Regions from separate parts of the Promicromonospora sp. NPDC050262 genome, predicted to be linked through region 2. Evidence: riboswitches for the same ligand, from Rfam matches in the RefSeq annotation. Region 2 holds a riboswitch; the other holds the start of a gene.
The links. A riboswitch is a leader RNA that binds a small molecule or an ion and turns the genes downstream of it on or off. The one in region 2 is predicted to bind FMN.
Positions count from the first base shown of each region.

Region 1: it holds a riboswitch for FMN, as region 2 does, so the genes downstream of both, ribD (bifunctional diaminohydroxyphosphoribosylaminopyrimidine deaminase/5-amino-6-(5-phosphoribosylamino)uracil reductase RibD) here and pnuC (nicotinamide riboside transporter PnuC) in region 2, are expected to answer to the same signal.

Region 1 covers NZ_JBFAKX010000003.1:296,320-307,063, reverse strand. Annotated here, with positions in the region: gene AB0I29_RS06865 (DEAD/DEAH box helicase) at 163-2,157, shown strand; gene AB0I29_RS06860 (PH domain-containing protein) at 2,241-2,729, opposite strand; gene hisG (ATP phosphoribosyltransferase) at 2,735-3,598, opposite strand; gene AB0I29_RS06850 (phosphoribosyl-ATP diphosphatase) at 3,694-3,957, opposite strand; gene AB0I29_RS06845 (hypothetical protein) at 4,061-4,741, opposite strand; gene ribH (6,7-dimethyl-8-ribityllumazine synthase) at 5,044-5,535, opposite strand; gene ribB (3,4-dihydroxy-2-butanone-4-phosphate synthase) at 5,532-6,998, opposite strand; gene AB0I29_RS06830 (riboflavin synthase) at 6,995-7,627, opposite strand; gene ribD (bifunctional diaminohydroxyphosphoribosylaminopyrimidine deaminase/5-amino-6-(5-phosphoribosylamino)uracil reductase RibD) at 7,627-8,826, opposite strand; FMN riboswitch at 8,949-9,085, opposite strand; gene rpe (ribulose-phosphate 3-epimerase) at 9,312-9,974, opposite strand; gene AB0I29_RS06815 (DUF1761 domain-containing protein) at 10,081-10,509, shown strand.
Region 2 covers NZ_JBFAKX010000006.1:74,536-85,279, forward strand. Annotated here, with positions in the region: gene AB0I29_RS11355 (histidine kinase) at 1-215, opposite strand, end outside; gene AB0I29_RS11360 (acyl-CoA dehydrogenase family protein) at 302-1,534, opposite strand; gene AB0I29_RS11365 (Gfo/Idh/MocA family oxidoreductase) at 1,585-2,736, opposite strand; gene pnuC (nicotinamide riboside transporter PnuC) at 2,756-3,442, opposite strand; FMN riboswitch at 3,556-3,692, opposite strand; gene AB0I29_RS11375 (TetR/AcrR family transcriptional regulator) at 3,786-4,535, opposite strand; gene AB0I29_RS11380 (hypothetical protein) at 4,546-4,803, opposite strand; gene AB0I29_RS11385 (disulfide bond formation protein DsbA) at 4,827-5,444, shown strand; gene AB0I29_RS11390 (LLM class F420-dependent oxidoreductase) at 5,465-6,394, shown strand; gene AB0I29_RS11395 (alpha/beta hydrolase) at 6,521-7,381, shown strand; gene AB0I29_RS11400 (solute carrier family 23 protein) at 7,448-8,710, shown strand; gene AB0I29_RS11405 (TetR family transcriptional regulator) at 8,751-9,446, shown strand; gene AB0I29_RS11410 (ABC transporter ATP-binding protein) at 9,511-10,494, shown strand; gene AB0I29_RS11415 (hypothetical protein) at 10,491-10,744, shown strand, end outside.

The sequences.
Region 1 (10,744 bases), on a different contig from region 2:
TGCCACATCCCCTTGGAGTTCGTCGTCTTCCCGTGTGTGCACGCAACGTGCGAGACAGGCCCGCAGCCTCGGCTGCGGGGAAGGTGTGTCGGGAGCGAGCGACGCGAGGGCCCTCACCTCGGCCCTGACTCCCCCACCCGACGACGAACGGTGCAGCACTGCATGTCTATCGACACCCCTGACCTGATCGCGCCTGCCGAGCAGGAGACCGACCAGGTCACCGCCGACTCCGGCGACCGGACGGCCCCCGCGGCCGCCACCACCTCCGAGACCACGAGCTCCGAGACGACGAGCTCCAGCGCGGACTCCGAGACCCCGGCTGACCCCACCCCGGCGCAGCCGGCCGAGCCCACCGGCCCCACCTTCGCGAGCCTCGACCTGCCCGCGCCGCTCATGGCCGCCATCGCCGAGCTCGGCTTCGTCACGCCCTCGGCCATCCAGGCCCGCGCGATCCCCGAGCTGCTGGCCGGCCGCGACATCACCGGCGTCGCCCAGACCGGAACCGGCAAGACCGCCGCCTTCGGCCTGCCCCTGCTGGCCGCCGTCGACCCCGCCCTCCGCGCGGTCCAGGCCCTCGTCCTGACCCCCACCCGCGAGCTCGCCATGCAGGTCGCCGACGCGATCGAGTCCTTCGCGAGCAAGCTCGACGACGTCCGCGTCCTGCCCGTCTACGGCGGCGCGCCCTACGTGCCCCAGCAGCGCGCCCTGCGCGACGGCGTCCACGTCGTGGTCGGCACCCCCGGCCGCATCAAGGACCACCTCGAGCGCGGCGCCCTCAAGCTCGACGACATCCGCTTCCTCGTCCTCGACGAGGCCGACGAGATGCTCCGCATGGGCTTCGCCGAGGACGTCGAGGAGATCTTCGGCCAGGCCCCGGCCAAGCGCCAGGTCGCCCTCTTCTCCGCGACCATGCCCCCCGCCATCCGCAAGGTCGCGGACCAGCACCTCACCGACCCGGTCCAGATCGCCGTCACCCGGCAGGCCTCGACCGTCACCGCGGTGCGCCAGACCTACGCCGTCGTGCCCTTCCGCCACAAGGTCGGCTCCCTGGCCCGCGTCCTGGCCACCTCCGACGCCGACGCCGCCATCGTCTTCACCCGCACCCGCGGCGCGGCCGAGGACGTCGGCTCCGCCCTCATCGAGAAGGGCATCTCCGCCGCCACCATCTCCGGCGACGTCGCCCAGAAGGAACGCGAGAAGATCGTCGAGCGCCTCCGCTCCGGCGCCCTCGACGTCCTCGTCGCCACCGACGTCGCCGCCCGCGGCCTCGACGTCGACCGCATCGGACTCGTCGTCAACTTCGACGTCCCCGGCGAGCCCGAGGCCTACGTCCACCGCATCGGCCGCACCGGCCGCGCCGGACGCACCGGCGAGGCCCTCACCTTCGTCACCCCGCACGAGCGCGGCAAGCTCCGCTCCATCGAGCGCACCATCCGCGCCCAGCTCGAAGAGGTCGAGATCCCCTCCCCCCGGGACGTCTCCGCCCACCAGGTCAAGCGCACCCTCGGCAAGGTCGCAGCCCGCCGCGAGGCCGGCCGCCTCGAGCTCTACACCGAGCTCATCCGCGCCTACGCCGACGAGACCGGCACCGACCCCATCGACATCGCAGCCGCCATGGCGGCGCTCGCGGTGGGCGACGACGGCCCGCGTGCCCGCGCCGAGCAGGAGGAGTACGAGCGCGAGCGGGCCGAGGCCAAGGCCGCTGCCGCCCGGCGCAACACCCGCGAGGGCGACCGGCACGACCGGTCCGGCGACCGCTCCGCACGCGGCCGCTCCGAGGGCGACCGCGGCATCCGCCGTCCGGCACGGGGCACGCGGTACCGCATCGCCGTCGGCCACACGCACGGTGTGCAGCCGGGCGGGATCGTCGGCGCCCTGACGGGCGAGGGCGGCATCACCGGGGCCGACGTCGGCAAGATCGACATCTTCGGCAACTTCTCGCTGGTGGACATCATCGCGCCGCTGGACAACGAGGCGCTCGACCGCCTGGCCCGCGCCCGCGTGGCCGGCAAGCCGCTGCGCATCACCCTGGACCGTGGCGCACCGCGCGGCGGCGAGCGGGGTCCGCGCAGCGGTGGCGACCACCGTCGTCCGGACGGCGAGCGCGGCCCCCGCGGCCGCGGGCCGGCCCACTGGGAGGCGCGCAGCAGCCGCTGACGCTCCCTGACCCAAGAGCAGAGCGCCTGTCCGTCGGGACAGGCGCTCTGCTCTTTCTCTTCGCGGGCTCGCGCTTCCCGGGGCTACCGGTGGTCGGGCTCCGCGGCCTCGCCCAGCTCCGCGATCAGGGCGACCAGACGCCGCGCCTCGGCCATGCCGTGCTCGCCGTCGGCGCGCTGGATGCCCATGACGGCGAGCACGTCGCCGTCGGCCAGGTCGAGGTGCACCCACGGGTCGTTGGGCCCGAACCGGACCGTCACGATCTCGGGCCAGGTGAGCCGGCGGCTGGTCGCGTAGTTGACCACGGTGAGCCCGGACCGGTCCGGGACCGCGCGCACGGCACCGAACCGCCAGGCGATCAGAGCACCCAGCAGCCCGAACACGATGATCGCTATCCGGTTGGCGGCGTCCGCGCCGGGGCCGCTCGCCGCCAGCGCGACGAACGTGCACCCGCCGGCGAACAGCACCGCGATCCCGTACGCCGTGGGCGTGCCGAAGCGGCCGCGAAAGGTACGGAAGTGGTCGTCGCGCCGGCCGCGGCCGATCGCGCTGCTCCCCGACCCGGCACCCATCGGTCCTACAGCCGGGAGGCGTGGATGGAGGTCACGATGATGGCGCGCGCCCCGACGTCGTACAGCGCGTCCATGATCCGGTTGGTCTCGCTGCGCGGCACCATGACCCGCACCGCGCAGGCATCGCTGTGGTGCTGCGCCGAGACCGTCGGGGACTCCTTGCCCGGCGTGATCGCCACGGCCTCCTCGAGCCGGGCAGCGGGGACCACGTAGTCCATCAGCACGTACTCGCGGGCGGTGATGACGCCCTCCAGGCGGCGGGTCAGCACGTCCAGGCCGGCAGGCGGCTCGGCGTCGGACTGCCGGATCAGCACGGCCTCGGAGCGCAGGATCGGGTCGCCGAAGACCTCCAGGCCCGCGGCCCGCAGGGTCGTGCCGGTCTCCACGACGTCAGCGATCACGTCCGCGACGCCGAGGCGCACGCTCGACTCGACGGCGCCGTCCAGGTGCACGATGGCGGCGGGCTCGACGCCCTGCTTCGCCAGGTGCTGGGCCACGAGCGTGGTGTACGACGACGCCACACGGCGCCCGGCGATGTCGGCGATCTCGGTCACCGGGTCGGTCGCACCGGGCCCGGCGGGGGCGGCGTAGCGGAAGGTCGAGCGGGCGAACCCGAGGCCGAGGTGCTCGACGGCGTCCGCGCCCGAGTCGAGCATCAGGTCGCGGCCGGTGATACCGACGTCGACCGTGCCGGTGCCCACGTAGACCGCGACGTCACGCGGGCGCAGGAAGAAGAACTCGACGTCGTTCTCGGGGTCGGCGAGCACGAGCTCGCGGGTGTCACGGCGCTGGCGGTAGCCCGCCTCGCGCAGCATCTCGGAGGCGGGGCCGGACAGGGCACCCTTGTTGGGGACGGCGATGCGCAGCATGTGGTTGGTTCCTCTCTGGGGTGTACGACGGATCGGTGGACCCGGGTCTCCCGGGAGGGCTCGACCGGTCGTGGTCGAGCCCTCCCGGGGCCCGGTCACAGATGCGTGTACACGTCCTCGAGGGTCAGTCCCTTGGCGACCATCAGGACCTGCAGGTGGTACAGGAGCTGCGAGATCTCTTCCGCGGTCTCGCTGTCCGACTGGTACTCGGCCGCCATCCAGACCTCTGCGGCCTCCTCCACGACCTTCTTGCCGATGGCATGGACTCCCGCATCCAGCTGGGCCACGGTGCCCGAACCCGCGGGACGGGTCTCGGCCTTCTCGGTCAGCTCGGCGAACAGGGTCTCGAAGGTCTTCACCTGCTCAGCCTAGTCGGGCGAGGGGGGCACTACCCCTCGCCGTCCCACGTTGTGGCCAGACTCTCGTCCGGCGCGGGTACCGAAGGGACGCAGGCCAGGTCGCTCACGGGGTCGCGGGCCACTCCGCCGGCAGCGATCCGTCGGCCTCCGGGACCACGACGCCCTGGTACGGCGTGATCAGGTGGAAGCCCACGGGCTCGTCGGTCGACCCGTCGTCCGTCGAACCGGACAGGAGGACGATCACGCTGCCCGTGCCGTTGTCCGTACCCCCGCCGGCGCCGGCGCCCGTGGCCGGGTCGAGCGGGTCGCCACCGGGATACGGGTTGTCCGCTCCCCCGCACGTCTCCGGCGTGGAGACGATCGAGATCTGCTCCCCTGCCGAGACCTCGAGCTCGGGCGGCGGCTCCGCGGCCGGGTTCACGCGCGAGCTCCCGGGGTCGGGCCGCTCCAGCACCTCGTCCACCTCGAACAGCCAGCGGTGCGCCTCGACGCCGAACATCTGCGCCGTGCCGTCCCGCTCCACCACGGTTCCCCGCAGCACGGCGCCGGCGTCGGAGGCCGCCTCGACCGGATCGAGGAAGCGCACCCAGTCGACGCACGCCACGCCGCCCTGGGGCAACCCTTCGAGCAGGTCGTCGGAGGTCTCCTCGGCCGCGGCCTCAGGTGCTTCCTCCGGCGCTCCCCCGGCGGCGCCCTCGGCCGGGGTCGCCGAGCCGCCGGCCGAGCCCGCGTCGGCACAGCCCACGAGCCCGCCCGCCATCGCTCCCGTCAGAGCCGCCGTCATCAGTACTGCTGCTGCCCGCCGGGCACGTGAAGTCCTCATGCCCGGTCAATGTGCCGACCGGGCCGACTCTTTCGCGTGCGCCAGTTCTTTCGCGTGCGCCGATCTCCAGGCCCTTTGTTGAGGCTGGTTGGTTCGGTGTGCTTCCAGGTCTCGGGTGGTCTTCAAGCCGCTTGGCACACTATTAATTCTCGTGAGAACAGCTCGGGAAGAGCGGCGGGCGCCGTCCGACGGGTTCGGACGGCGCCCGGGCACGTCAGCCGGCCGCGTCGGACGGTGACACCCGAGGGCCGTGCCGGACGACGTCAGACCGCGGTCCCCGCGAGGCTCCGCAGCGTCACCGCCGTCGCGATCGCCGCCTCGACGGCCTCCGCGCCCTTGTCCTCGCTGGACCCCTCCAGCCCGGCCCGGTCCAGCGCCTGCTGCTCCGTGTCGCACGTCAGCACACCGAAGCCCACCGGCACCCCCGTGCGCACGCTCACGTCCGTCAGGCCCGACGTCGCCGCCGAGCACACGTACTCGAAGTGCGGCGTCCCCCCGCGGATCACGACGCCCAGCGCGACGACGGCGTCCGCGGCCGGTCCCCCGCCGACACCGGCCGCCCGCGCCGCCGCCACCGGCAGCTCGAACGAGCCAGGGACCCGCAGCTCCGTCCACTCGGCGCCCGACGCCACCAGCGCGCGACGGGCGCCCGCCAGCAGACCGTCCATCACCTGCTCGTGCCAGCTCGCCGCGACGACGACCACCCGCAGGCCCGTTCCGTCGACCGTCACCTTCGGTGCTCCTGCCCCGCTCATGCGCATGCTCCTTCGTTCTGGTTCTGGCTCTCGTCCTGCTTCTCGTGGCGGTTCTGGTGGTGCTTGTCGCTCAGCTCCGCGACGTCGGCCCCGCCGAGGCGGTGCCCCATCACCAGCCGCTTGGTCTCCAGGTAGCGGTGGTTGTGGGCGCCGTGCCCCACCACGAGCCCGCGCCGCCCGACGACGTCCGTGCCCGCCGCTCGCAGGCCCGTCACCTTCTCCGGGTTGTTCGTCAGCAGCGTCACGCCGTCCAGGCCGAGGTCCGCCAGGATCGCCGACGCCGCGCCGTACTCGCGCGCGTCCACCGGCAGCCCCAGCTCGACGTTGGCCTCCACGGTGTCCAGCCCGGCGTCCTGCAGCGCGTACGCCTGGATCTTGGCCGCCAGGCCGATCCCGCGGCCCTCGTGCCCGCGAAGGTAGACGACGGCGCCGCCCTCGGCGGCCACGGCCCGGAGCGAGGCCTCGAGCTGCGGGCCGCAGTCGCAGCGCAGCGAGCCCAGGCCGTCGCCGGTGAGGCACTCGGAGTGCACCCGCACCAGCGGGGCCCGGTCGCCACCCCGGCCCGGTTGCCCGCCCCGTCCGCGCCGCGCCGCGGACCCCGCGGACGCCGGGGCCACCGGCGTCAGGGCCAGGTGCTCCGCACCCGACCGCAGGTCGCGGTAGGCCACCACCCGGAAGTCGCCGTACGCCGTCGGCAGGGCGGCCTCCGCGACGCGCTCCACCCAGGGATCCGCGGGCGGGTCCGCGAGCACCGGCTCCTCGGCTGCGGCCGGGGGAACCTCGTCGTGCGCCCGCCGCCACGCGACCAGGTCGGCGACCGTCAGCACCACGAGCCCGTACTCCTGCGCCAGCTCCTGCGCCTCCGGCAGGCGCATCATGGCGCCGTCGTCCCGGACCAGCTCGGCGATGGCACCTACCTCGCCGGAGCCGCCCGCCAGCCGCACCAGGTCCACCGCCGCCTCGGTGTGCCCCGCCCGCTCCAGCACGCCGCCGGGGCGGGCCCGCAGCGGCAGCACGTGCCCGGGCCGGATCAGGTCGCGCGCGCCCGAGCGCGGGTCGCCGAGCACCCGCAGCGTCAGCGCCCGGTCGGCCGCCGAGATGCCCGTGGACACGCCCACGGCGTCCACCGACACCGTGTAGGCCGTGCCGCGCGGGTCCTCGCTGCGCTCCACCATGAGCGGGAGCCCCAGGGCGTCGGCCCGGTGCGCCGGCATGGGCGCGCACAGGTAGCCGGACGAGTGCCGCACGGTCCACGCGACCCACTCCGTCGTCGCGACGCCGGCGGCCAGGACGGCGTCCACCTCGTTCTCCCGGCCGGCGTCGTCCGCCACCAGCACGGGGCGCCCGGCGGCGAGCTCGGCGAAGGCGCGCTCCACGAGACCCGTGCCCGCGACGTCGGTGCTGGTGACGTCGGTGCTGGTGACGTCAGTGCCCGCGGGATCCGCCACCCGCACGCCGGTCATCGGGCCGCCCCGCTCGCCAGAAGCCGTTCGACGTACTTCGCGAGCACGTCGACCTCCACGTTGACCGGGTCGCCCGGAGCCAGCCCGCCCAGCGTGGTGGCGGCGAGCGTGGTCGGGATGAGCGAGACGCCGAACCCGTCGTCCGACACCCACGTCACGGTGAGCGAGACCCCGGACAGCGCCACCGAGCCCTTCTCCGCGACGTACCGGGTCAGGGCGGCGGGCGCGGAGAACTCCAGGTCGTCCCAGCGCGGGCCGGGCGTGCGCCGCACGAGCGTGGCCACGCCGTCGACGTGCCCCTGGACCACGTGCCCGCCCAGGCGGCCGTTCGCCGGCAGCGCCCGCTCCAGGTTGACCCGGGCGCCAGGCACGAGGCCGCCGAGCGACGTGCGCCGCAGGGTCTCCGGCATCACCTCGGCCACGAACGCGCCGTCCGCCACGGAGGTGACGGTCAGGCACACGCCGTCGACGGCGATCGAGTCGCCGGGACGCGCGTCGGACGTGGCGAGCGGCCCCGCGACGGTCAGGACGGCGTCGGGCGCGACGGCGACGGGGTCGGCAGCGGCCGGGCCGTCGGGACGGACGAGCGCGACGACGGAGCCGAGCTCCTCGACGATTCCGGTGAACATCAGATCTCCTCCTGGGTGCGCCGGCCGGGTCGGCCGTCCTGAGTGGAAAGGGCTGCGGTCTGGACTGCTGCTGACGGGCCTGCTGCTGACCGGCCTGCTGCTGACCGGCCTGCTGCTGACCGGTCCTCGACGGACATGTCTTCGGCGGGCTTGAGGCGACGCGCGACCAGCAGCACGTCGTCGCCCAGCCGGGTCACGTCCTCGGTCGCGAAGCGGGCGGCCTCGCCGATGGTGGTCACGCCGAGGTCGCCGACGGCGGTGGCGCCCGCACCGAGCAGCACCGGGGCGACGTAGGCGTGCAGCTCGTCGACGAGGTCCGCGGCCAACAGCGCGGTCGCCAGCTTGGGGCCGCCCTCCACGAGCACATGGCGTACCTCCCGGCCGCCGAGCTCACGCAGCGCGACGTCGAGGTCGTGGGTGGGCAGCTGCAGCAGCGGCCCGCCGGGCCCGCGCAGGCGGGCGTCGTCGGGCACGGAGCGACGGCCGAGGACCACGCGGAGCGGCTGGTGCTCGAACAGGCCGCCGTCGGCCCGGCGGGCGGTCAGCGACGGGTCGTCGACCAGGGCGGTCCCCGAGCCGACGGCGATCGCGTCGACCTGCGCACGGACCGTGTGGGCGTGCGCGCGGGCCTGGGGGCCGGTGATCCAGCGGCTGGTCCCGTCCACGGCGGCGACCCGGCCGTCCAGGCTGGTGGCGAGCTTGAGGGTCACGTAGGGACGGCCGGTGCGGACGGCGTGCAGCCAGGGCCGCAGGAGCTCCTCGCCGTCGTCGGCGAGGAGGCCGACGGACACCGGGATGCCCGCGTCCCGGAGCCTGGTCGCCCCGCCCGTCGCGACGGGGTTCGGGTCGCCGACCGCGACGTGCACGGCGGCGACGCCGGCCTCGATCAGGGCGTCCGCGCAGGGGCCGGTGCGGCCGTGGTGCGCGCAGGGCTCCAGGGTCACGACCGCCGTCGTGCCGCGTGGGTCCACGCCGCGGGTGCGGGCGTCCGCCAGGGCGGCGGCCTCGGCGTGCGGGGTGCCGGCGCCACGGTGGTAGCCCTCGGCGACGGTGCGGCCGTCGGGGTCCAGGAGCACGCAGCCGACGCGCGGGTTGGGCCCGTGCGCCGGGCCCAGCCGCGCCAGCGCGAGGGCGCGGCGCATCGCTCTCTCACGACCAGCGGCCTGGAGACCGTCTGGTGCGGTCGGTACCTGGTTCATGCCGTCCTCCCCGAGCGTCGGCGCTCCGGGGGTGGACGACGGGTACGCGGGCCGGGAGCCACGAAGGCCCTGCCCGCGCGCACGACGTCACGACGTCGCACGTCCCGAGGGACGGCTCCGCCGCACGTGCTTCCTCCCATCCGGACTTTCACCGTCGGTCCTGGAGTTCCACCAGGTCAACCGGCCCGTCCTTGCGGACGGACGCGGGTCGCGGACTGTCACCGCCGGCTCGGAATTACACCGACCCCGGAGCACGTGTGTGCGTACTGCTGCTCGTCAGCATGCCACAGGTCGCCAGGTCGGCGGCCATGGCCTGCGTCACATCCGCCGCCGGCTCCCCCCGCTCGGGGCCGGACGGTGAGCCGATCCGCTGCGGTGAGGGGGTCGTACACCGCGCTTGGCACACTATTTTCAAGTTGAGTGCTGGATATCTGCCCTTCTGGCACACGAAAAAGGGCGAAGATCCAGCACTCAACGAGCGCAGGTCAGTGGGTGTGCTTGGCCGCCAGCTCGCGGAGCGTCGCGATCTCCGCCGGGATGTCCTCGGCCCCGTACACGGCCGAGCCCGCCACGAAGACGTTCGCGCCGGCGTCGGCCGCGCGCTCGATCGTGTCCCGCGACACTCCCCCGTCGACCTGGATCCACACGTCCAGGCCGGACTCGCTCACGGCCTGCCGCGCGCGCCGGATCTTGGGCAGCGTGCCCTCGATGAACGACTGCCCACCGAACCCCGGCTCGACCGTCATCACGAGGATCATGTCGATCTCGGCCAGCAGGTCGAGGAACGGCTCCACCGGCGTGGCCGGGCGCAGCGCCACCCCGGCGCGCGCGCCGAGCCGGTGCAGCTCGCGGGCCAGGCGGACGGGCGCCTGCGCGGCCTCCGCGTGGAAGGTGACCGACGCCGCCCCCGCCTCCGCGAACGCCGGCGCCCACCGGTCCGGGTTCTCGATCATGAGGTGGGCGTCGAGCGGGATCGGCGACACCTTCGCGAGCCGCTCGAAGATCGGCAGCCCCAGCGTCAGGTTGGGCACGAAGTGGTTGTCCATCACATCGACGTGCGCGTAGTCGGCGGAGGCGATCCGGCCGAGGTCGCGCTCGAGGTTGGCGAAGTCGGCGGACAGGATGCTGGGGGCGATGAGTGCTGCCATGATGCCAGCGTAGAGCCCGGTTCTCCGCGCCACCGAACACGGCACCACACCTTGGCACCAGCCCCTGGCACCGCACCTCGCCACCCCCGACAGACCGGGAGCACCGATGATCCCCGACGTGAACTACTGGGCCGTGATCGTGGCCACGCTGTCCACGCTCGTCGTGGGCTCGGTCTGGTACACCCCGCGGGTGTTCGGCACCCGCTGGATGCGGCTGGCGAAGGTGGACCCGAAGGCGGCCGAGGCGGCAGGCATCTGGCCCATCGTCGTGACGGTGATCGTCAGCTTCCTGACGGCATGGGTCCTGGCCGGCGCCGTCTACATCTCGTGGGTCTTCTACGAGGGCAGCTTCCTCACGGCGTCGGTCGTGACGGCCGTGCTGCTCTGGATCGGCTTCACCGCGGCCCGCTTCATCACCCACGACGCCTTCGAGGGCCGCCCGCCTCAGCTCACCACGCTGAACCTGGCGCACGAGCTGGTCACGATCCTGGTCATGGCCGTGATCCTCGGGGTGTGGCCGCCGGCGGGCGTGTAGAAGTTCACCCGACCGTCCGGCCGGGTCCCGTGGGGCCGGCAGGAATGGGCCGCCACTGCCGTGCTCGTCGCCTCCGGAGCGTTCGGCGCCGTCAGCGTGCCGGTCGCTGTCGTCCGCCTGGGCGCGCGCCGGATTGTCCGTGCGCGCCCGGAGAGCGAGTAGCTCTGCTGCGGGTGTTGCGGAGAGTGGACGCCGTCTACTCTCCGCAACCTGACCCCTGCGCGAGGGCTCGCAC
Region 2 (10,744 bases):
GGGACGATCCCGGCCGAGACCACCACGAGGATCCACAGGATCAGGCCACCCGTGAGGTGCCAGATCCAGCCGACCGCGAGGGCGGCGAAGGCGCGTCCGGTGGCGGCGTCGTACGGGGCGCGGAAGAACGCCGGGCCCGAGACGAGCGCGGGGGCCACCTGGTCCGCGAGGGTGCGGGGCGGGGGCGCCGGCGTCGGGCCGTCATCGCTGGTCATGGACACGACACTAGGCGGACCGGCGCCCCCGGCACATTGAGTGACCCCACCGGGTGCGGGTGGGGTTTTCCCTACCTACGGAGCGCTCAGGCGAAGGCGCTGGTGCCCGTGATCTCGCGGCCGATGATGAGGGCCTGCATGCTCTCGGTGCCCTCGTAGGTGTGCAGGGCCTCGATGTCGGCGAAGTGCCGGGCCACGCGGTTCTCCAGCAGGATGCCGTTGCCGCCGAGCAGGTCGCGGGCGATCGACGCGATCTCGCGGGCGCCGCGCGTGCAGGTGTACTTCGCGAGCGAGGCCTGCGGGCCGGTGAGCTGCTCGGCCTCGTCGAGCCGTGTCATCTGCTTCACGAGGAGCTGCATCTGGGTGAGGATCGACAGCATCTTCGTCAGGCGCTCCTGCACCATCTGGCTCGCCGCGAGCGGCCGGCCGAACTGCACGCGCTGCTTGGAGTAGGCCACGGCCGTCTCGTAGCAGGCGATGGCCTGCCCCACGGCGCCCCAGGCCACGCCGAGCCGCGTGGCGAACAGCACGCGGCCGGTGTCCTTGAAGGACCGGGACTTGGGCAGCAGGCTGTCGGCCGGCACGAACACGTCGTTCAGCACGATGTGCGCCTGGTGGATGGCGCGCAGGGAGAGCTTGCCCTGGATGGTCGTGGCCTCGTAGCCCGGGGTGTCCTGCGGCACGATGTAGCCGTGGACTGCGTTGTCGCCGCCGTCCCCCACGTGTCTGGCCCACACCACCGAGATGTCGCCGATCGAGCCGAAGCCGATCCACTTCTTCTCGCCGTTGATGACGTACCCCTCGACGCCGTCACGCGTCTCCTGCACGGCGGAGGTCTCCAGACCCACGGAGTCCGAGCCGTGCGTGGGCTCCGTGAGCGCGAAGGCGCCCAGGATCTCGCCGCGGGCCATCGGGCCGGCGTACTTCTGGATCTGCTCGTCGGAGCCGAGCATCACGATCGAGCGCAGCGCGAGGCCGCCCTGCACGCCGCAGATGGTGGTCACGGAGCCGTCGCCGCGCGACATCTCCATCGCGGACAGACCCTCGGCCATCTTGGAGATCTTCGGGAAGCCGGGCACGTCCACGCCGTCGCGCAGGAAGTCCAGCTCGGCCATGCGCTTGACCAGGTCCATCGGTACCTCGTACCGCTCCCAGTAGCCGTCGATGACGGGGAGCACCTCGTCCTGCACGAACTGACGGACGGCGAGCTGCTGGGCCCGCTCCTCCTCCGTGATGTCGGCGAACACGCCGGCGAAGTCGATGTCGAGCGGTTGCGAGACGTCGTAGGCGGGCGCCGTCACCCCGGGGGTCTGAGTCATGCCTCCCATGGTGCGCCGGTACCGGATCTCAGGTCAAGCGATACTACGTCTCACCCGATCGACGCCTCGGTGTGGCGGCAGGTGTGCCCGCGCGCCCACGGCTGCGGCCGGGTCCGCACCCGTTCGCCCGACGCCGCGGCGCGCCGCACCTCGAGCTGGAGGTACTGGTCCTGCGCCGCCTCGGCCACGGAGTACGGCGGCGTCGCCCCGTGCAGCACGTGGTCGGCCATGTCGGCCACGATGCGCGCGATCGACAGCTCGTCGTCGGGCAGGCGGGCCGGGCGGAACGCGTTGCGGTACGCCCACTCGCCGTCGAGCGTGTACCCGCGCAGGAACAGGCCCTCGTGGCTGCCGGCGCCGCCCGCGGCCACCCGCTCCAGCGTGGAGCGCAGGGGCTGTCCGTCGGTACCGATCGTGCGCACGACGTCGTCGCGCAGCTCACCCCGTTCGCCGCGGACCAGCAGGGCGGGGGAGCGGACCCAGGAGCGGTACTGGACGTCGTCGAACTCGTAGGTGCCGAGGCGGTCGCCGAAGTCCAGCCACGCGGTCGCGTGCACGGTGTCGACGAGGGTGAGGTCGTCGGGGTCGTCCGCCCGGCTGGGGCTCGGCAGCACCCGGCGGGCGTCGCGCCGGGCGGTGATCTCGACGTCCTCGAAGCCGGCGCCCAGGGCGCGGCGCAGCACGCTGATGCCGTGGTAGTCGTGCGCGACGGCGACGTGCGCGTCCGTCACGGTGCCCAGCAGGCCGGACGCCGCGACCGCGAGCTGCGCCTCGATCAGCGGCTCCAGGTGGTACTGCTCGGCCACGTGCACGCAGGCGCCGTCGTCCACGAGCCGCTGCAGCGCGGCCAGCTCCTCGACCGTGCCGGCCGCCGGCGTCTCCGTGAGCACGGGTACCCCGGCGGCGGCCAGGTCGCGGATCACCGGCTGGGCCGCGCCCGCGGGGAGCGTCAGCAGCACCAGGTCCGGGGCGCCGCCGTCGAGCAGCTCCGGCACCGAGGCGAAGGCCGGGGCGGGCAGCCCCGGCAGCCCGGCGGCGGGCAGGCCGCGGCTCGCCAGCCCCTCGCGGTCCGCCGCGTTGCGGGTGGCGACCCCGGCCACCTCGAAGCGGTCCGGCAGGGCGTGCAGCACCCGCAGCATGGTGCGGGCGCGAAAGCCCGAGCCGACGATCCCGATCCTGGCCGTGCGCTCCTGTGCGTTCACGAGCGCCGACGGTACGCGATCAGGCCGTCGCGACCGCCGTGCGGTCCGGCCCGGCGTTCTCCCGGCGGCTGATGCGCCACCACGCGAAGAAGCCGAACAGCGTGAACGCCCCGTAGATCACGTACATCAGCGCGGTGGCCCAGTACCCGGCGGAGAACAGCAGCGGGACGCCCACGAGGTCGACGGCCACCCAGATCAGCCAGAACTCGACCCAGCCCTTGGCCATGCCGTAGGTGGCGAGCACGGAGCCCGTGAAGATCCAGGCGTCGGCCCAGACCGGCTCGAACGAGCCGAGGGCGCGGAAGAGGGGGGTCAGGAGCAGGGTCCCGGCGAGCATGCCGGTCACGAGGCCGATGCGGACCCGCCACGAGGCCCAGCGCGGGTGCACCGCGACCGTGCCGGCGCCGCCGGCCCGCTGGGTCTGCCGCCAGCGGTACCAGCCGTAGATCGAGACCGCGATGAACATGATCTGCCGGGCGGCCTGGCCCAGCATGTCGGCCCGCCCCGTCTCGCCGAACCAGGAGCCCATGAAGACGGTGAAGAGCAGGATGTTGCCGACGATGCCCACCGGCCACGCCCACACCTTGCGGCGCAGGCCGCCGAGCGCGGAGGTCAGGCCGAACAGGTTGCCGATGACCTCGCGCCAGTAGATCTGCTGGTCGCCGACCAGGAATGTCGCGTCATAGGCGGCGCGGAACCAGTCCATTTCTCTTCCCTCTCCAGGTCCGCACACGGGGACTCCGGGGTGAGGGCCGGCGCGCCACGACGGCGCCGACGACGGTGCGGTGCCGGGACCCCGAGGGGTCGACGGCGCGCGCCGCACGTGCTTCCTCCCATCCGGACTTTCACCGTCGGTCCTGGAGTTCCACCAGGTCAACCGGGTTCTCCCGAAGGAGCGACCCGGGTCGCGGACTGTCACCGCCGGCTCGGAATTTCACCGACCCCGGAGCACGTGTGCAACTGCTGCTGCACGATCTCTAGCGGAACACAGGATGCCACGGCGGCATTCCCGGCCGGAAGCACCGCAGGCCTCGGACGGCCGCCGGGTGTCAGACGAGCGCGTCCCGGACGGCGCGGGCCACCTCGTCGGGACCGGCCACCCCCTCGACGACGGTGACGACGACGCGGCGGGTGACCGGGGTGCCGTCGTCGGCCAGGGGGCTGGCGGCCGTGCCGAGCACGGCGGCGCGCCGCAGGTCGGCGAAGGCCTCCTCCAGCTCGGGCCGCAGCTCGAGCGACGGTGTGCGCAGCCAGCGCCGCAGGATCGCGTTGTGCACCGCGACCACCGAGGCCGCGAACGCGATCGACGCCGTGGAGGCGGAGCGCTCAGGCGGCAGGGTGTCGCGCAGGTAGTGCGTGAACGCCCGTTCGTAGCGGTGCGTGGTGATGAGCTCGCGGTCGCGCAGGGCCGGGACCTGCTGCAGCAGGGCGTACCGGGCCAGCGAGGTCTCGCGCTGGCCCACGTGGTGGTCGAACACCATGCGCGCCGCACGGCACACCTCGAGGTACGGGTCGACGTCGGGGTCCCAGCCCCGGCCCAGGTCGTGGCCGGACTCCTCGCTCGCCCGCGCGTCGGGGCGGGTCGCGGCCAGCATGACCACCACCTCCTCGAGCAGCAGCTCGTGGTCCGCGAAGACCACGTCCTCCTTCGAGCGGAACCGGCGGAAGAACGTCGCACGACTCACCTTGGCGGCGTCGGCGATCTCCTCGACGGTGGTTCCCTCGTACCCCTGTCGGGTGAACAGGTCCACCGCGGCGTCGACTGCCTGCGCGTGCGTGTGGGTACGGACGGCGGTCATGCCAGGCAGGTTACCGCGTGTCCCCCGGGCGCCGTGAAGAGTCTTTGAGCGAAGAATGCGGTTCATGATGCGAATTTTCCCGTTTGCCGGAGATCTTCCCTGACTGCAGTCTGCGCAGGTAGCGCACCTCGCGCACGGCCATCAGCAGGCCGAGAACACCGGGTACCGCGGACCACGGATGACCGAGGATCACACCCACCAGACACACCAGAAAGATCACCCCGCCACCCACGACGGTGGCGAGACTTCCCCATCGGATCCCGGTCACGCAGTGAGCGTAGTCTGCTGCGCGTGACCGAGACCGCAGCCCGTCCCGTCGTCGACGTCTACGTCGACCCCCTCTGCCCCTTCGCCTGGATCACGTCGCGCTGGGCCCTCGAGGTGGCCCAGATCCGCGACGTCGAGCTCACCTTCAAGCTGATGAGCCTCTACCTGCTCAACAAGGACCGGGACATCCCCGACGACTACCGGGCGCGCATCGAGCGCTCCCGCGGGATCGGCCGCGTCGCGGCGGCCGTCCAGACCGACCACGGCCCCGAGGCCTTCTCGGCCTTCTACACCGCCGCCGGCACGCGCATCCACAACCAGCAGGACAAGGACTTCGACGCCGTGGCCGTCGTGGCGCTCGCCGAGGCCGGCCTGCCCGCGGAGCTCGCGCGGGCCGGGGTGTCGGAGGACTACGACGAGGAGCTCGCGGCCTCCCACGAGGCCGGCATGAAGCCCGTCGGGGACGACGTCGGCACGCCCACCCTCCACGTCGACGGCGTCGCGTTCTTCGGCCCCGTGCTCACGCGCATCCCGCGCGGCGAGGAGGCGGGCGCGCTGTTCGACGCCTCGGTGGCGCTGGCGCGCTACCCGTACTTCTACGAGATCAAGCGGTCGCGCACCACCGACCCTCAGTTCGACTGACCGACGGCACCAGAGGAAACATGACTCTCGACCTGCGCATCTTCATCGAGCCCCAGCAGGGCGCCTCCTACGACGACCAGCTCGCCGTCGCCCGGGCGACCGAGCGGCTCGGGTTCAGCGCGTTCTTCCGCTCCGACCACTACCTCGCCATGGGGGACCGCGACGGCCTGCCCGGCCCCACCGACTCCTGGATCACGCTCGCCGGGCTCGCCCGCGAGACGTCCACGGTGCGGCTCGGCACGCTCGTCTCCTCGGCGACGTTCCGGCACCCCGGCGTGCTGGCCATCCAGGTGGCGCAGGTGGACCAGATGTCCGGCGGCCGCGTGGAGCTGGGCCTCGGCACCGGCTGGTTCGCTGCCGAGCATGCCGCGTACGGGATCCCGTTCCCCGAGAAGCGGTTCGGCATCCTCGAGGAGCAGCTCGCCGTCGTCACCGGGCTGTGGGGCACGCCCGTGGGCGAGAAGTTCTCCTTCTCCGGCGAGCACTACCAGGTCACCGACTCGCCGGCGCTGCCCAAGCCCGCGCAGGCGAAGATCCCCGTGCTCGTCGGGGGCGGCGGCCCGCGCCGCACGCCCGCGCTGGCGGCGCGGTACGGCGACGAGTACAACCAGTCCTTCCCGGAGATCGACGCGATCGGCCCGCGGATCAAGGTGGTCGAGAAGGCGCTGTCCGACGCCGGGCGCGCGCCCGGCTCGATCGTCCAGTCGGTCGCGCTCGTCGCCGCGATCGGCCAGGACGAGGCCGAGTTCACCCGCCGCGCCGCCGCGATCGGGCGCGAGCCCGGCGAGCTGCGCGAGCACGGCATCGCCGGCACCGTCGCCGAGGCCGCGGACCGGCTCAAGGCCCTGGAGGCAGAGGGCGTCCAGCGCGTCTACCTGCAGGTGCTCGACCTGGCGGACCTCGACCACCTCGACCTGGTGGCGCGCGAGGTGCGCCCGCAGCTCGGCTGACGCGTCCCCGCTGGCTCCCGGGCCGCCCCGCCACCGCGGGGCGGCCCGTTCGCTTCCGCAGGCCGTCGCGGTGAATGTTCCCTAGGGTCGTCTCAGCCGCTCCCCGCGACGCACCCAGGAGAAGTCATGCAGAGCTTTTCTCGTGTTGCCCGTGCTTCTCTGGCAGCGACGGCGCTCGTCGCCGGAACGTTCGTCGTCGGGCCGGCCGCCGCTGCCGGCGGCGGCTTCCAGCGGGGTCCGGATCCGACCGAGGCGAGCGTCGAGGCGCCGCTGGGCGCGTTCGACGTCGGCGTCGCCGTCATCTCCCGGGCCACCGCCGTCGGGTTCGGCGGCGGCACGGTCTACTACCCGACCGACACCTCCGAGGGCACGTTCGGCGCGGTCGCCGTCTCGCCGGGCTACACGGGCACGCAGGCGAGCATCGCGTGGCTCGGCCCGCGGCTGGCCTCGCAGGGCTTCGTGGTCGTGACCATCGACACGTTCACCGGCGGCGACTCGCCCGCCAGCCGCGGCGACCAGCTCCTCGCCGCGCTGGACCAGCTGCGGGACACCGCGGTGGCGGACCGGATCGACCCCGCCCGCCTGGCGGTGATGGGCCACTCGATGGGCGGCGGCGGCAGCCTGGAGGCGGCCAAGGACCGGCCCGGGCTGCGGGCGGTCGTGCCGCTCACGCCGTGGAACGTGGACAAGACGTTTCCCGAGGTCAGCGCACCGACCCTGGTGGTCGGGGCCGAGCGTGACACGGTCGCCCGGGTGCGCCTGCACGCCGAGCCGATGTACGAGTCGCTCCCGGCCGGTGGCGACAAGGCCTACCTCGAGCTGCGCGGCGCGAGGCACGACGCGCCGAACTTCCCCGACCCGACCATCGCCAGGTACAGCATCTCGTGGCTCAAGCTTTACGTGGACGACGACGCGCGCTACGCCCGGTTCCTCTGCCCCGCGCCGGAGACGGACGAGCAGATCAGCGAGTACCGCGGCACCTGCTGACCCGGCCGCACCTGTTGACCTATAGGATCCGCGCGACAATCCCGTTGCGAGATCAAGGACAACACAATGCGACTCGGCTGGAAGCTGCACGGTGACGGTGCCCGCATCGCACCCGGAGAGGTGGTGGCCCCGCACGAGCGGCTGAGCTGGCCACGGACCATCGGGATCGGCCTGCAGCACATCGTCGCGATGTTCGGCGCCACCTTCCTGGTGCCGGTCCTCACCGACTTCGACCCGGCGACCACGCTGTTCTTCTCGGCGATCGGCACCATCACCTTCCTGCTCGTCACGGGCAACAAGCTCCCGAGCTACCTGGGGTCGAGCTTCGCGTTCATCGCGCCGATCACCGCGGCCACGGCGTCGGGCGGGCAGTCCGTGGCGATCGGCGGCATCCTCGCCACCGGCCTGCTCCTGGCCCTCGTCGGCGTGGTGGTGCACTTCGCCGGGCCGCGCTGGATCCAGATCGCCATGCCGCCGGTCGTGACCGGTGTGATCGTGGCGCTCATCGGGCTCAACCTGGCGCCGGTGGCCTGGAGCAACTTCCAGAAGTTCCCGGTCACGGCGGTGGTGACCCTCGCCTCGATCATCCTGATCCAGGTGCTGTTCCGGGGCATCGTCGGCCGCCTGGCGATCCTGCTCGGCGTGGTGATCGGCTACGCCTTCGCCGCGGCCCGCGGCGAGGTCAGCTTCGAGAAGGTCGAGGCGGCCGGCTGGCTCGGCCTGCCGCACTTCACCGCGCCGTCGTTCGACCCGAGCGTGCTCGGGCTGTTCCTCCCGGTGGTCCTGGTGCTCATCGCGGAGAACGTGGGCCACGTGAAGTCGGTGGCCGCGATGACGGGCCGGGACTACGACCGGCTCACCGGCCGCGCCCTCCTGGCCGACGGCGTGGCGACCACCCTCGCCGGCCTCGGCGGCGGCTCCGGCACCACCACGTACGCGGAGAACATCGGCGTGATGGCCGCCTCCCGCGTGTACTCCACGGCGGCGTACTGGGTGGCCGCGTTCGGCGCGCTGCTCCTCAGCCTCTCGCCGAAGTTCGGCGCGCTGATCGCCACCGTGCCGGACGGCGTGCTCGGCGGTGTGACGACCATGCTCTACGGGATGATCGGCATCCTCGGTGCCCGCATCTGGGTGCAGGCGAACGTCAACTTCTCCGACCCGGTGAACCTGACCACGGCGGCCGTGCCGCTCGTCATCGGCATCGCCGACTTCACGTGGACGGCCGGCGACCTGCAGTTCGGCGGCATCGCACTCGGCACCGCATCGGCCCTGGTCATCTACCACGTCATGCGCGCGATCGGCCGCTGGCGCGGCACCGCGGAGGGCTGACCCTGGACAGTGGGCTGAACGCGTGGTTAGCATATTGAACATGCGTTCAGCCCACTCCGGACCAGCCGGTCCGGAGGACCTCACCGCCCGCGCCCGGATCCGCGATGCCGCGATCCGCCGGTTCGCGGTGGAGGGCTTCGGCGCGCCCGTCCGGGCCGTCGCGGCCGACGCCGGGGTGAGCGCCGGCCTGGTGATGCACCACTTCGGCTCCAAGGACAAGCTCCGCGCCGAGTGCGACGCGCAGGTGCTGGCCACGATCCGCCGGCTCAAGCAGGAGAACGTCGAGATCGTCGCGTCCGGCCAGAGCTTCTTCCACCGGTTCGCGGCCGTCGACGAGAACGCGCCGCTGGTCGGCTACATCCTGCGGTCCATGCAGGACGGCAGCCCCCTGGCCCGCGAGTTCATCGACCACATGGTCACCGACTCCGTCGGCTACATCCGGGACGGGGTCGCTGCCGGCGTGATCGTGCCGAGCCGGGACGACGCCGCCCGGGCCCGGTACCTCACGCTCTCGTCCCTCGGCGCGCTGCTGCTCGAGGTGACGCTCAGCCCGCCGTCCGACCCCGCCGACCTGGTGGGCATCGTCCGCGGCTACCTCACGAGCAGCTACCTCCCCATGATGGAGCTGTTCACCGAGGGGTTCCTCACGTCCCGCCGCATGCTCGACGAGTACCTCCTGTACGTTCCCGACCCGCCTCCGTCGGACGAGGTGGCGCCCACGCCTGCCCCAGGTTGACCGGACCGCCGGTCGAGCGCCGCCCTGCCACGTCCCCCTCCCGACGTCAGAGAGCGAACCAGCCATGACCGCAACACCCGCGATCGAGATCCACGACCTGCACAAGTCGTTCGGCGCCGTGAAGGCGCTCGACGGCCTGAACCTGATCGTCCGCCCGGGAGAGGTCGCGGGATTCCTCGGCCCCAACGGGGCGGGCAAGTCCACCACCATCCGCGTGCTGCTCGGCCTGCTCCGGCCCGACTCCGGACGGGCCAGCCTGCTCGGCGGCGACCCGTTCGCCCAGGCCGTCGACCTGCACGGGCGCCTCGCGTACGTGCCGGGCGACGTCACGCTCTGGCCCAAGCTGACCGGTGGCGAGGCGATCGACCTCCTCCTCCGGCTCCGCGGGGTCGAGGTCGACCGGGCGCGCAAGGAGCGCATGCTCCAGCGTTTCGAGCTGGACCCCACCAAGCGGGCCGGCACCTACTCGAAGGGCAACCGGCAGAAGGTCGCCCTGGTCGCGGCGCTGAGCGCCGACGCGGAGCTGCTGGTGCTCGACGAGCCCACCTCGGGTCTGGACCCCCTCATGGAGGCGGTGTTCCAGGACTCCATCCGTGAGGCGACGGCCACGGGCACCTCGGTGCTGCTCTCGAGCCACATCCTCGGCGAGGTCGAGGCGTTGTGCGACACCGTGACGATCATCCGCAACGGCAAGGACGTGCAGTCCGGCACGCTCGCCGAGCTGCGCCACCTCACGCGGTCCAAGGTCTCGGCCGTGGTCAGCGGGGACGTCACCGTGCTGGACTCGGTCGCGGGCGTGCACGACCTCGTCGTGAGCGACGGCGGCGGCGCTGCGGCGTCGGGGGCGGCGTCGTCCCGCATCGCGTTCCACGTGGACGACGACGCTCTGCCCCGGGTCACCCAGGCCCTGGCGAGCCTGGAGCCGCACGGCCTGACCATCGAGCCGCCGTCGCTGGAGGAGCTGTTCCTGCGGCAGTACGGCGACGAGCTCGAGCGGCTCGAGGACGCGCCCGCCGACGGCGGCTCCCTGAAGGCGGGCCGGCGATGAGCGCGACGACGCTGCCGGCCGTCCCGGTCCTGGAGCGTCCCGCGCTCGCGCTGCGGGGCGCGTTCGCGGGCACGGGAGACCTGCTGCGGCTCGCGCTGCGCCGCGACCGCGTGCTCCTGCCCGCGCAGATCCTCGTGTGCGTGCTGCTGTTCGTCAGCACCCTGAGCTCCGTGTCCGAGCTGTACGGGACCCAGGAGCAGCGCGACACGATCCAGGCCACCCTGGTGACCAACCCGGCGTTCCTGGTGCT